DNA from 3 places in the Weissella diestrammenae genome. Region 1 is predicted to be linked to each of the others. Evidence: predicted binding sites of a transcription regulator. Region 1 holds the regulator's gene; each other region holds the start of a gene.

What was found. The regulator HrcA, encoded in region 1, represses chaperone genes, less so after heat shock. The targets are predictions, from matches to a motif close to TTAGCACTCNNNNNNNNNGAGTGCTAA.
Region 2: a site for HrcA is predicted at 1,650-1,676, ahead of H9L19_RS05665 (co-chaperone GroES). Genes of this name have one in related genera too.
Region 3: a site for HrcA is predicted at 2,476-2,502, ahead of H9L19_RS04870 (ATP-dependent Clp protease ATP-binding subunit). Genes of this name have one in related genera too.

Annotation. Positions count from the first base shown of each region.
Region 1 is NZ_CP060724.1:76,184-80,479, forward strand. Features, by position in the region: gene dnaK (molecular chaperone DnaK) at 1-1,219, opposite strand, end outside; gene grpE (nucleotide exchange factor GrpE) at 1,377-1,928, opposite strand; gene hrcA (heat-inducible transcriptional repressor HrcA) at 1,944-2,966, opposite strand; gene H9L19_RS00365 (WxL protein peptidoglycan domain-containing protein) at 3,247-4,158, opposite strand; gene rpoD (RNA polymerase sigma factor RpoD) at 4,264-4,296, opposite strand, start outside.
Region 2 is NZ_CP060724.1:1,163,978-1,168,273, forward strand. Features, by position in the region: gene H9L19_RS05655 (formate--tetrahydrofolate ligase) at 1-804, shown strand, start outside; gene H9L19_RS05660 (HD domain-containing protein) at 942-1,580, shown strand; gene H9L19_RS05665 (co-chaperone GroES) at 1,700-1,975, shown strand; gene groL (chaperonin GroEL) at 2,024-3,646, shown strand; gene H9L19_RS05675 (DUF1093 domain-containing protein) at 3,812-4,186, shown strand.
Region 3 is NZ_CP060724.1:983,696-987,991, reverse strand. Features, by position in the region: gene H9L19_RS04875 (GNAT family N-acetyltransferase) at 1-113, opposite strand, end outside; gene H9L19_RS04870 (ATP-dependent Clp protease ATP-binding subunit) at 276-2,384, opposite strand; gene H9L19_RS04865 (zinc-binding alcohol dehydrogenase family protein) at 2,737-3,750, shown strand; gene rpmF (50S ribosomal protein L32) at 3,797-3,970, opposite strand.

The sequences.
Region 1 (4,296 bases):
CTGCTGGTTGATTATCGGCTGCCGTAGAGAATACTTGTGACTTTGAAGTTGGAATGGTCGTATTACGATCAATCAACTTTGTGAAGACACCACCCATTGTTTCAATTCCCAATGTCAAAGGCGTCACATCAAGCAAAACAACATCCTTAACATCTCCAGTAATCACACCACCTTGAATCGCAGCACCTAAGGCAACCGCTTCGTCAGGGTTAATTGAGTGATTTGGTTCTTTACCAGTAATATCTTTAACGAACTCTTGAACAGCTGGAATTCGTGTTGATCCACCATTCAAAATGACTTGGTCAATATCTGAACTTGATAGACCAGCATCCTTCAAAGCAGTTTCAACAGAAACCTTTGTGCGCTCAACCAAATCACGCGTTAATTGGTTGAACTTTGCACGCGTCAAAGTTGTTTGGATGTGCAATGGTCCATTATCTGAAGAAGCGATAAATGGCAAGTCAATTTGAGCTTCAGTTGCTTGCGACAAAGTTTTCTTTGCTGTCTCTGCAGCATCCTTCAAACGTTGTAATGCAAGCGTATCTTGCTTCAAATCAATCCCATTTTCTGACTTAAAGTCTTCAGCTAACCAATCAATCACCTTTTGGTCAAAATCATCACCACCAAGGTGTGTATCACCAGCCGTTGAAAGTACTTCGAAGACACCATCACCTAATTCAAGGACAGACACGTCAAATGTTCCACCACCCAAATCATAAACTAGGATTTTTTCATCCTTATTTAAATCATCTAGTCCGTAAGCCAATGCTGCTGCAGTTGGTTCGTTGATGATACGTTCAACTTCCAAGCCAGCAATTTTTCCAGCATTCTTCGTTGCTTGACGTTGAGCGTCATTGAAGTAAGCAGGTACCGTGATAACGGCCTTAGTCACATCTTCACCCAAATAATCTTCCGCATACTTTTTAATGTATTGCAAAATCATGGCTGAAACTTCTTCTGGTGTGTAATCCTTACCAGCAACTGAAACTTTGTAACCATCTTCACCCATGTGTGACTTGATTGACATAATCGTATCAGCGTTAGTAATCGCTTGACGCTTAGCTGTATCACCCACTTGTGTCTCACCATTCTTGAATGAAACAACAGATGGTGTTGTCCGTCCACCATTTGGGTTAGTAATAATCTTTGGTGTGCCACCTTCCAAAACAGCAACTGCTGAATTAGTCGTTCCCAAATCAATTCCGATAATCTTTGACATATCTAAATACCTCGATTTTAATTTTTTTATTTATTTGCGAAATAATCCGAAATCATTCGGAACAGGGCAAATAAACGAGTTCTAGTTTAAAGTCTAAAACTAGTTTATTTACCCTATTCCCAACAACCTAGATTATCACTTTGACATTCTTAATTCACTAATTATAAACAACTACCATTGCTGGCCGTACAACACGATCAGCTAGGACGTATCCCTTTTGCAAAACTTGGGCAATTGTGTCTACTGGATGCTCATCATCAGCTGGCTGTGATTGTACTGATTGGTGATATTCTGGATTAAACACTTCACCAACTTCTCCGACTGCTATGACATCATTATCTTTCAGCGCATTTTCCAAGGTTTTATAAACCATCTCAACGCCTGTCTTAATCTGATTAGCTGCTGCATCATCAGCATCAACCATCAAGGCACGTTCTAAATTGTCCAATGCTGGTAATATCGATTTTGCTAATTTTTGCGTTGCATACTTTAAAGTCGTCGCCTGCTCTTTAGCAAATCTCGTCTGCATATTTTGCATTTCAGCATTGACTCGTAAGTACTTATCTTCTAATTCGTTATATTGCGTCTGTAGCGTCGCAAGTGAATCATCCTCAACAGTATCTACTTCAGCTTCGGCCCCTTCAGTTTCAACAACTTCATCGACGCTCTCTTGGTCCTCAACTACTTGGTTTTCTTTTTCTTCTGCCATGTCAACACCTCTTTTCTAATAATATTCTTTTAATTCATCAACGACTAACTGTCGAATCGTAACCATCAACGACACCACATCATCGTACGGTAAATTCGTCGGCCCAAGAATTGCCAACTCACCATAACCATGCTTTGGAATCTGATACGTCATCGACAGCAGGCTATAAGGTACAAGTAACGGATTAGGGTTCTCATCTCCAATTTGGATCAAAACGCCATCGTTTACTGTACCAATTGCCTGTCGCATTGCCTTTGGATTTTCCAAAAGCTGATACAACGCCTTCATATCACTTAACCGTGTATCAGTCGTAAAATCCATGACATTTAAGCGACCGCCAATAAAGACTTGGTCTTGAATTGAACGTGCCAATATGTCACCAAACAACTGTAAAAATGCTTGTGGTGAACGAATCGTTCGTTCCAAATCAAGCGGCAAATCGCCGCTTAGACTATTCAGCGCCTCTCGAATTGGTCGCCCAACAAGTTGATTATTAATGTAACTCACAATGCTTTGTAATTCCGCGATCGATGCCCCTTTAGGTAACCGAAAACTTTGACTGGTTGTCTGTCCATCGCTTGTTACCACGATAGCCATGTTTTGTTGACCATCAATGGGAATCAACTGAAATCCTGACAATCGCACATCAAACGCCTCTGGTTTTAGCGCAATCACGGTATACCCTGTCATATCCGCTACAATTTTTGTCACCTGAGTTAACAAGTCATCAACCTGTTGAAACCGTCGACTAAATACTTGCTGAATTTGACGTTGCACATCTTTTGCAATCTGGCCTTTTTTCATTAAGTAATCAACATAATAACGATACCCAAGTTGCGAAGGAATTCGACCTGATGACGTGTGCTCTTTTTGAAGTAAGCCACGTCCTTCTAGCTGTGCCATCTCATTTCGAATAGTTGCTGAACTAACAGGTAAGCCAATATCGACAAGTAACGATTTTGACCCAACTGCTTTTCCCAAACGGGCATAGTCAGTAATAATCGCACCCAGTATTAACCTTTGTCGTTCTGTTAACATCTGCCCGCTCCTCTCAACTTGAATTTAGCACTCGTTAATAACATTTGCTAACATACTTAATCATACACTATTTAAAAACCATGTCAACTCTTTTTGGCACTTAATTTATTAGAGTGCTAAAAAGAGTTTTCTACCTAAAATTTATGGAAATCAAATAAAAAACAACATTTTCTAATCTTTCAAAATCAATCATTGATTTTAAGAAATTAAGAAAATGTTGTCAAAATAAATCTTGCGCTACACTATTTAGCTTTAAACATTATTTATCCAAACTAGATGTTTAACGTCGACGTTTTTGTAATAACAAACGTCCCCCAAAGAATACAATCAGAAAGACAACGACAGGCCAAAAGATTAACCAAAACCAATCGATCGGACGCAAGTTATTTTTAGTCTGCGTCGTTGTTGATAGTTTGTGGGCTAAACTTTGACTAATTTTCACCGTTTGGGTTGAGGTTTGCTTCTCACTACCATTATTAATGGTTACTTTTAACTTATAGTGACCAGCTTTTAAGTCGGCCAAATTATTTTTTAGATTAATGGCTGTCTGAGCTTTTGGCACTAACGATACCTTTTGATCATGTTTAGTAAAGACAACTTTGCCATCACTATTAGTTAAAGTTGACGAAATTAGCAAATCTTTTGCCATCTTCGTTTCGGTATTAGCGATTTGCAACTGTAAAATTTTCTTAGTCTTAGGCAAGTAAAATTTTGTGCCTGATAGTGTCACAAATGGCGTTACCTCTTTATCAGTCTCCGTCAAATATACAGGAATTTGTGTCGCGTCTTTTGAAAAAACGTCCGTAAATGAAACGCCACCGACTAATGTTCCATCAAACGAACTCGTTGGCGTAGTAAGTGTGGCAGGGACGTCTACCGTTGAATTTGCTGGCACTGTAATCAGTTTGTCAATCTTCATCATGTCACCAACTTTAGCTGGCAGCGTCGTTGAAACATCAGAATTAGTCCCAACAAAATGAATTTTCCCATTTGACAAAGTTATTGCAGTTCCTGTAGCGACACTAAAAACAAGTTCTTGCGCTGTATTATTTTTAACATGGTACATAATATCTTCAGTCTGACCAGGTGCCAACCGTAAATCAATCGCTTGATTTGAATTGTTTTGCACTTGATGTGTCGGCACATATGCTGTCACATCAAACCGCGTCACTGAATCATCAGCAAAGGTCATGCCTTAGAAACTAATCATACCCAAAAACACAGCTAATAGCATTGTTAATTTCATGTATTTTTTCATTCTAAAGCCCACTTCTTTCGATTTATACCTAACATTTTATTAATCAAGAAAATCTCGTAATTGCTTTGAACG
Region 2 (4,296 bases), 570 kb from region 1:
CTGCAATTAGCAGATTATGTGGTGACTGAAGCTGGTTTCGGTTCTGATTTGGGTGGTGAAAAGTTCCTTGATTTTAAGGTGCCATTATTAGGAAAAACACCGGATACAATCGTGATTGTTGCAACGGTTCGGGCCCTGAAGATGCATGGTGGCAAGGCGAAAAGTGACTTGGCGGCAGCTGATGTCGAAGCCTTAAAAGTAGGACTTTTGAACCTCGGCCAACACTTAAAAGCAATGCAAAGATATCAGGTGCCAGTTCTTGTTGCGATTAATCGCTTTGTAACTGATACACCAGAAGAAATCCAGGCGATTGAAGCGTATGCCGAGGCACAAGGAGCTAAAGCCTATGTCGCTAATGTGTGGGAAGCCGGTGGTGCCGGTGCACCTGAATTAGCACAAGCAGTGATTGAATCAACTGATATGCCTAAAAATTTCACCCCATTGTATGCCAAAGATGATAGTGCGGTTGAAAAGTTGAATTTGATTGTGCAGTCAATTTATGGTGGCGATGGCGTTGAACTCTCAGATAAAGCGCAAAAGCAATTACAACAGTTTTCAAAATTTGGTTGGGATAAGTTACCGATTATTGTCGCAAAAACGCAATATTCGTTATCGGATGATGCTAAAAAATTAGGTGCACCAGAGCACTTTAAGATTCATGTGCGAGAATTTGTACCTAAAACTGGCGCTGGTTTTTTGGTCGCATTGACGGGGTCGATTTTAACAATGCCGGGGTTACCAAAGCATCCGGCGGCATATGATATTGACATTAATCGTGATGGGACGATTACTGGATTGTTTTAATTCAGAATCAGAGTGAAGTAAAGCATTATCGATTTCGGTAATGCTTTTTTATTGATATGTAGAATGAAGATGCAGAGTCAAATTTGTGCTGGTCAAGAATATGAGATAATAAGACAGGTAATGATGGAGGAGAAAAGATGAATTTAGAGTTGGCGAAAGAATTTGTACGGGAAGAATTATTGGAGGAACAATCGGGGCATGATTATGTTCATATTGAACGCGTATTAACAAATGCCCTCATGTTAGCAAAAGATATGCCAACAGCTGATGTTGAAATCGTTTCGTTGGCGGCTTTATTGCATGATGTCATTGATGAAAAGGTTGTTGATGACGTAAATGCTGCAATTAGCAAGGTTCGAGCAAAGCTGCGTGATTGGCAGATTGAATCAGCGGAAATAGCTGAAATTTTAGATATTATCACCCATATGTCATATTCAAAAAATTTGACAACACGTTATCAACTGACGCTTAATGGCCAAATTGTCCAAGATGCGGATCGATTAGATGCCATTGGGGCAATTGGAATTGGGCGGACATTTTATTATGGTGGTCATAAAGGTCACTTGATGTATAACCCAAATGATGCAGCTCGTGAGCACTTAGATCATGATCAGTATCGACAAAATTCATCAGTGATTAATCATTTTTATGAAAAGTTGCTCAAATTGACTGATTTAATGAATACGCCTAAGGCAAAGACGATTGCTGAGCATCGAACAGAGTTTATGCAGGCATTTTTAAATGAATTTGATGATGAATGGCATGGACGGGCGTAAACATCATGTCAAAATAATTGGCAAACTAGTTGAAAAAAAATACCAGTGTGCTAGAATAGTATTTGTAAATTAGCACTGGATAAATGAGAGTGCTAAAAATCAAAGGAGGAATTCGTATCATGTTGAAACCATTAGGAGATCGCATTTTGCTACAAGTTGAGCAAGAACAAGAACAAACGGTTGGTGGTATTGTTATTGCTTCAAATGCGCAAGAGAAGTCAACCATTGGTAAAGTCGTTGCTATTTCAGATAAGAGCATCGGTGATTTACAAGCCCCTACGGCTGTTAAAGTTGGGGACGAAGTACTATTTGATAAGTATGCCGGCACTGAGGTTAAAAATGCCGGTGAAACGTATCTTGTGGTACACGAAAAAGACTTAATCGCAGTATTGTAATTTAATATATTCAAATAAGCTAAACTTTTTGGGAGGGTGAAATTGAAAATGGCAAAAGAATTGAAGTTTTCAGAAGATGCACGTTCAAAAATGCAAGCAGGTGTTGATCAACTTGCAAATACAGTTAAGACAACCATTGGACCTAAGGGACGCAATGTGGTGATTGAACAAAGTTATGGTGCACCAACGATTACTAATGATGGGGTAACCATTGCTAAGTCAATCGAATTGGAAGACCATTTCGAGAATATGGGCGCAAAGTTAGTGGCTGAAGTGGCTTCTAAAACCAATGATATTGCTGGTGATGGAACAACTACTGCCACAGTTTTGGCGCAAGCTATTATCAATGAAGGTCTTAAAAACGTGACCGCTGGTGCTAATCCGGTTGGCGTTCGTCGCGGAATTGAATTAGCAACGAAGGCGGCCGTTGACGCCTTGCATAAGATGTCAAAGACTGTTTCGACAAAAGAAGAAGTGGCCCAGATTGCCTCAATTTCTGCTGCAAATGAAGAAGTTGGTGCCTTGATTGCTGAGGCAATGGAAAAGGTTGGTAACGACGGGGTTATTACGATTGAAGAGTCAAAGGGTATCGAGACGACGCTTGATGTTGTTGAGGGAATGCAATTCGATCGTGGCTATATGTCACAATATATGGTGACTGATACTGAAAAGATGGAAGCTAACCTTGAAAATCCATATATCTTAATTACTGACAAGAAGATTGGTAATATTCAAGAGATTTTGCCAGTCTTACAGCAAGTTGTTGAGCAAGGTCGTGCCTTGTTAATTATTGCTGATGACATTACTGGGGAAGCTTTGCCAACCCTTGTTTTGAATAAGATGCGTGGAACGTTTAATGTTGTTGCAGTTAAAGCACCTGGCTTTGGTGATCGTCGTAAGGCGATGCTTGAAGACATCGCAATCTTAACTGGTGGTACAGTGATTACCGATGATCTTGGTTTGGCTTTGAAGGATGTCACAATTGAGAATTTGGGACAAGCTAATAAGGTTACAATTTCAAAGGATAACACAACCATTGTTGAAGGATCAGGAGCCAAGGACCAATTGGCTGACCGTGTCAATTTGATTAAGAATCAAATTGCTGAAACAACATCTGACTTTGATCGTGAAAAGTTGCAAGAACGTTTGGCTAAGTTAGCTGGCGGCGTTGCTGTGATTAACGTTGGTGCCGCGACTGAAACCGAATTGAAGGAACGCAAGTATCGCATCGAAGATGCTTTGAATGCGACCCGCGCTGCTGTTGAAGAAGGCTTTGTTGCTGGTGGTGGTACCGCATTGGTAAATGCTATTTCATCAGTTGCAGCCTTGAATGAAAGTGGTGATGTGCAAACTGGTATCAACATTGTTCAACGCGCACTTGAGGAGCCGGTTCGTCAAATTGCTGAGAACGCTGGCTTAGAAGGTTCAGTGATTGTTAATAAGTTGAAAGAACAAGCTGTGGGCTTTGGATATAATGCAGCAACTGATGAGTGGGTTGACATGATTGCGGCTGGAATTGTGGATCCAACAAAGGTTACACGTTCAGCTTTGCAGAATGCAGCATCTGTTTCTGCCTTACTCTTAACAACTGAAGCTGTTGTTGCAGAGTTGCCCAAAGAAGAAACAGCTGCGCCAGCCATGCCACAAGGTGGTATGCCAGGCATGATGTAAGTCTAATTGTTTAGCAAGACAAAAATATTGCATAAAATAATAGTCTTGAAAGTTGGTATTACTTTCAGGACTTTTTTTGTGGTGCAATGATAATAAACAAATTATTTATTGACAATATTATATACCGTATAATATAATATAAGCACAGGTAAAGGGGATGAAAAAATGAAACGTTTAAGATTGGGTGTGGTAATTATTATTGTGAGTGTATTAGGCATTTTTGGCTATCACTATTATTCAGAAACCTATGCTGCGACAACAGCGTATGCCCGAATTGGTCAGACTATTCCTCAAAAAAAGGTGGCTAAAGATGATTCTGGTAAAGAAATAACTGGGATATACGTGTATGAATATCAGATGAAATATGTGACCAAAAATGGTGAAAAACGAACGGTTCAGACTGATGTTATGGGGACTGATCCAAAGCCATTTCAACCGGGAAAGATTATTCAGGCTGAAGTTAGTCAAAAACGTGTTGTCAAAGGACCAAGCTATATTAATGAGTCAAAAGTAGACCAGAAGATATTGAATCAGATTTAAGAACAAAGTGCTTGAGTAATCAAGCGCTTTTTGTTTGAGAATAAATGTATATGCAACGTTGTCTTGTTGATAAGCTTTTTGGACACTCTGAGATATAAATTGAAGGGATT
Region 3 (4,296 bases), 750 kb from region 1:
GAATCAATCGACCAAACACGACCGTTTTCAATGGCCGGAAATAAAATTTCTGCATCAACTTGTCCCGTTTCATTTCGATGAAACAATCGACCTGGTTCATATTCAAAATCCATAGAATGCCCTCCTTTACACATATTTTACCACATTCAACATTTATGAATGCGCTTTCAAACAAAAAGATAGCCGACTTAACCTTCATCAAACGTGCCACCCGTTTTTTGAATGAGGTCATGCTATCTTTTTTAATGTTTATACCGCTTCGCCACAGATTTCATTTAGACCGTGACAGTTTCATCAGCAGCCACAATTTTAATCTCGTCGTCACGAAGTTCAGCCTTCAACTTTTTAATTTCTGGATTATCCAGATAAAAGTCTGCAATCTGATCTTCTAATTGTTCTTGAATCACACGCCGCAATGGTCGTGCACCCATAGCCGGATTGTAACCCAATGTCACAAGGCGCTCCACAGCGGGCTTAGTCACTTCGATCGTTAAACCAGTAGGCGCAATCGTTTCATTCATGTCATTTAACATCAAACGAACAATCTTCAGCAAGTCGTCTTTCGACAAAGCGTTGAACTCAACAATGCCATCAAACCGGTTCAAAAATTCTGGCTTGAAGTACGGTGCTAGCCGATCCATTAACTCACTTGCAACTGATGCTTGTTCATTTTGATCATCCTTAGCATCAAAGCCAACTTTACCAACATTAACACCCGTTCCTGCATTTGATGTCATAATAATGATGGTATCCTTGAATGAGACGGTATGTCCTTGTGCGTCAGTCAACCGACCATCATCTAGAATTTGCAAAAACATATTCATTACATCTGGATGTGCCTTTTCCACCTCATCTAACAAAATTAATGAGTATGGGTGTCTGCGGACTGCTTCTGTTAACTGACCCGACTCCTCATAACCGATATAACCAGCCGGTGCTCCAATCAACTTCGAAACACTATGCTTTTCCATATATTCTGACATGTCAAAACGAATCATACTATCAGTTGTACCAAATAACTCTTTTGCAAGCTGTTTAGCCGTTTCAGTCTTTCCAACACCGGTCGGACCGACAAATAAGAAACTACCAATTGGCCGATTAGCCTTATTGAATCCAACCCGATTACGACGAATAGCCCGTGCAATCTTTTGGGTGGCTTCCGTTTGCCCGATAACGTGATCCGCCAAATTTTGCGCAAGATGCTTTAATTGTTGTTGCTCAGCATCTTGTAAGTCACCGACCGGAATACCAGTCTTTTCTTCAACGATCGTTTGAATATCTGCGACATCAATAACCTGTTGTCCATCCTTCACTGGCTGTGATTCTTGTGCAGCTTTCTTTTGTCGATTTAACTGTTCAACTTGGTCACGCCAGTAACCAGCCTTTTCATAATCTTCATCATCAATTGATTGCTGTTTCATTTTTTCAGCGTATGCAATTTGTTTCTCTAACTTTTGTGGATCCTCCACTTTAATTGCCAAGTTCTTACGTGACCCTGCCTCGTCCATTAAATCAATGGCCTTATCAGGTAAGAAACGTTCTGGAATATAGCGGTTTGACAAATCAACCGCAGCTTCCAGTGCTGCATCACTATACTTGACCTTATGATAATCTTCATAGCGGCCACGGATGCCTTGCAAAATTTGTAAGGCTTCTTCAGTCGTTGGTTCATCAACTTGAACCGTTTGGAAACGACGTGCAATCGCAGCATCCTTTTCAATTTGTCGATACTCATTGAGCGTTGTCGCTCCAACTAATTGGAACTCACCACGTGCCAAAGCCGGCTTCAAAATATTACCAGCGTCCATAGAACCTTCGCCAGCTGTACCTGCACCCATAATCTCATGGATCTCATCAATGAACAAAATCACGTCTTCACGCTTTGACACTTCTGCCATCAATTTTTGCATACGTTCTTCAAACTGTCCTCGTACGCCGGTACCTTGGACTAATGACACCACGTCCAAGCGAATGACTTCTTTACCTTGTAACTTTGAAGGCACCTGACCATCAACAATGGCTTGTGCTAATCCCTCGACCACTGCCGTCTTACCGACACCAGCTTCACCAATCAAAACGGGATTATTCTTAGTACGACGATTCAAAATTTCAATCACCCGTGCAATTTCAGGGTCACGACCAATGACTGGGTCAAACTTACCCTTCCTTGCCATTTCAGTCATATTCATTCCAAATTGTTCAAGTAAACTATCACCGTCGTTACCATTCCCGTTGTTTTGCATTTGGGCTTGTCGTTGCCGTTGCTGTTCAGCCGCTGCCCGTTGCATTTGGGCTTGCCGTTGCCGTTGACGATCTAAATCGCCATTCATTGCATTAAAAATATCATCAAAATTTGAGAAACCAAATGGATCATAATTTGCCATATTCTGTATCCTCCTCATTTATTACCTGTTTATCTACTCAGATTAAAGATGTCATATCAATCCTGACCTTCCTTGACCTTGTATTTATATTTTAGCACTCTAACAACGAGAGTGCAAATGTTTTGGTGAGATTTTTTTAATTTTTCAATAAACCCCATTAATGTACAGGCACGACATGCTTTAAAACAACATTTTAAAAGCAACTTGTATCACATCAACTTACGATTTTATTCTTCCCCACCCATGTTATTTTAGAAAAGGTTATAATAATTGTAATGAAAAACGCTAACTAAATAAGACATCTGTATTAACGCAGATGTCTTATCACATGATAACTTTTGGAGGTATATTAATGCAGACACCAACAACTATGACTACTATCATGACAACCAGTGACAGCCAAGTGCCCCTTACGCTCATTCAAACGCCATTACCACAACCTGAACCATTTGATCTTTTGGTCAAAATTTCAGCAGTCTCGGTCAACCCGGTTGATTTAAAGCAGGCACAAGTTGCGGTCACAAATCAAACCCCAAAGATCTTAGGCTATGATGCTGTTGGCACTGTTGTCGACACCGGGGCACAAGCCTCAAAATTTAAAATCGGCGATCGCGTCATGTTTGCTGGCGCCGTGAACCGTCAAGGCTCATATGCCGAATTTGAAGCTGTGCATGAGGATTTAGTGGCACTCGCACCTTCTAATATTGCCGACGCACAATTGGCTGGCGTACCACTTAGTTTCTTAACAGCTTATGAATTACTCATTGATAAATTTCGTTTGATTCCCAGCGCCAATGCCAATCAGGGTCAAAGTATCTTCATTATTAATGGGGCTGGTGGGGTCGGCTCATCAATGATTCAACTGGCAAAATGGCTCGGATTGACTGTCATCGCATCAGCATCCCGCCCCAAGACGATTGACTGGGTACAGTCACTTGGTGCCGACCACGTTGTTAATCATCGTTTAGATTATTTAGCTGAGATTAAAGCCATGGGTATCGATACAATCCCATATATTGCAATCTTACACAATCCAAATCAACATTTTACAGCGGCAGCAGAATTAATTAGTCCTTTTGGTCACATTGGCAGCATCGTTGAAAATGCGACACCCCTGCCAATTGAACGTTTGAAAAGTAAGGCAGCCTCATTTGACTGGGAATTTATGTTCGCTAAATCGCTTTACCATTATCACATGGCAAGCCAAGGTACCATATTAGCGCTCGCTGGTGAATTACTGACGACACACACTTATAAAACGCCTGTGACACAGACGTTAGCTGGGTTATCCCTTGATACGATCCACGAGGCACATCAGTTACTGACTTCAAATCAACTGATTGGTAAATTAACAATCACATATTAATTAAAAAAAGCGGTTTGGACAAATTGTCCAAACCGCTTTAATTTTATTACTTTGCTTCTACGACTTGCTTACCATTGTAAGTACCGTCAGCCGCAACATGATGATTACGAACATAAACACCATTTTCGTTCATGTGGATTGCAGGTGTTTGAATACCACCACGACCACCACGACGTGAACGCTTCTTAGCTTTAGAAGTCTTATGTGTAGGAACTGCCATAATTTTTTTCCTCCTTTTACGCTACCAAGCCTAAAACGAGGAGGCAGCATTAAATTAATAATCGATTATTTTTTCAACTGTTCTAATTTACATGATTTTTGAATAATTGTCAAGGCACTCACTCGAAAACCCACCTTTAATGTGTCCTATATGCTATCGTCAGCCATTTAAAAATAGGCGCGGCAACCGCTTAGCCTAGTTCTTGACACGCATAACTAATGCTTAACCGTTTTGTCTTTGATGACAACAATTTTTGACCAAGTTACTCATTAGAACCAACTTTATCTCAACCCAGCCCCGTAATTCTAAGTTGATTGAACGCATCA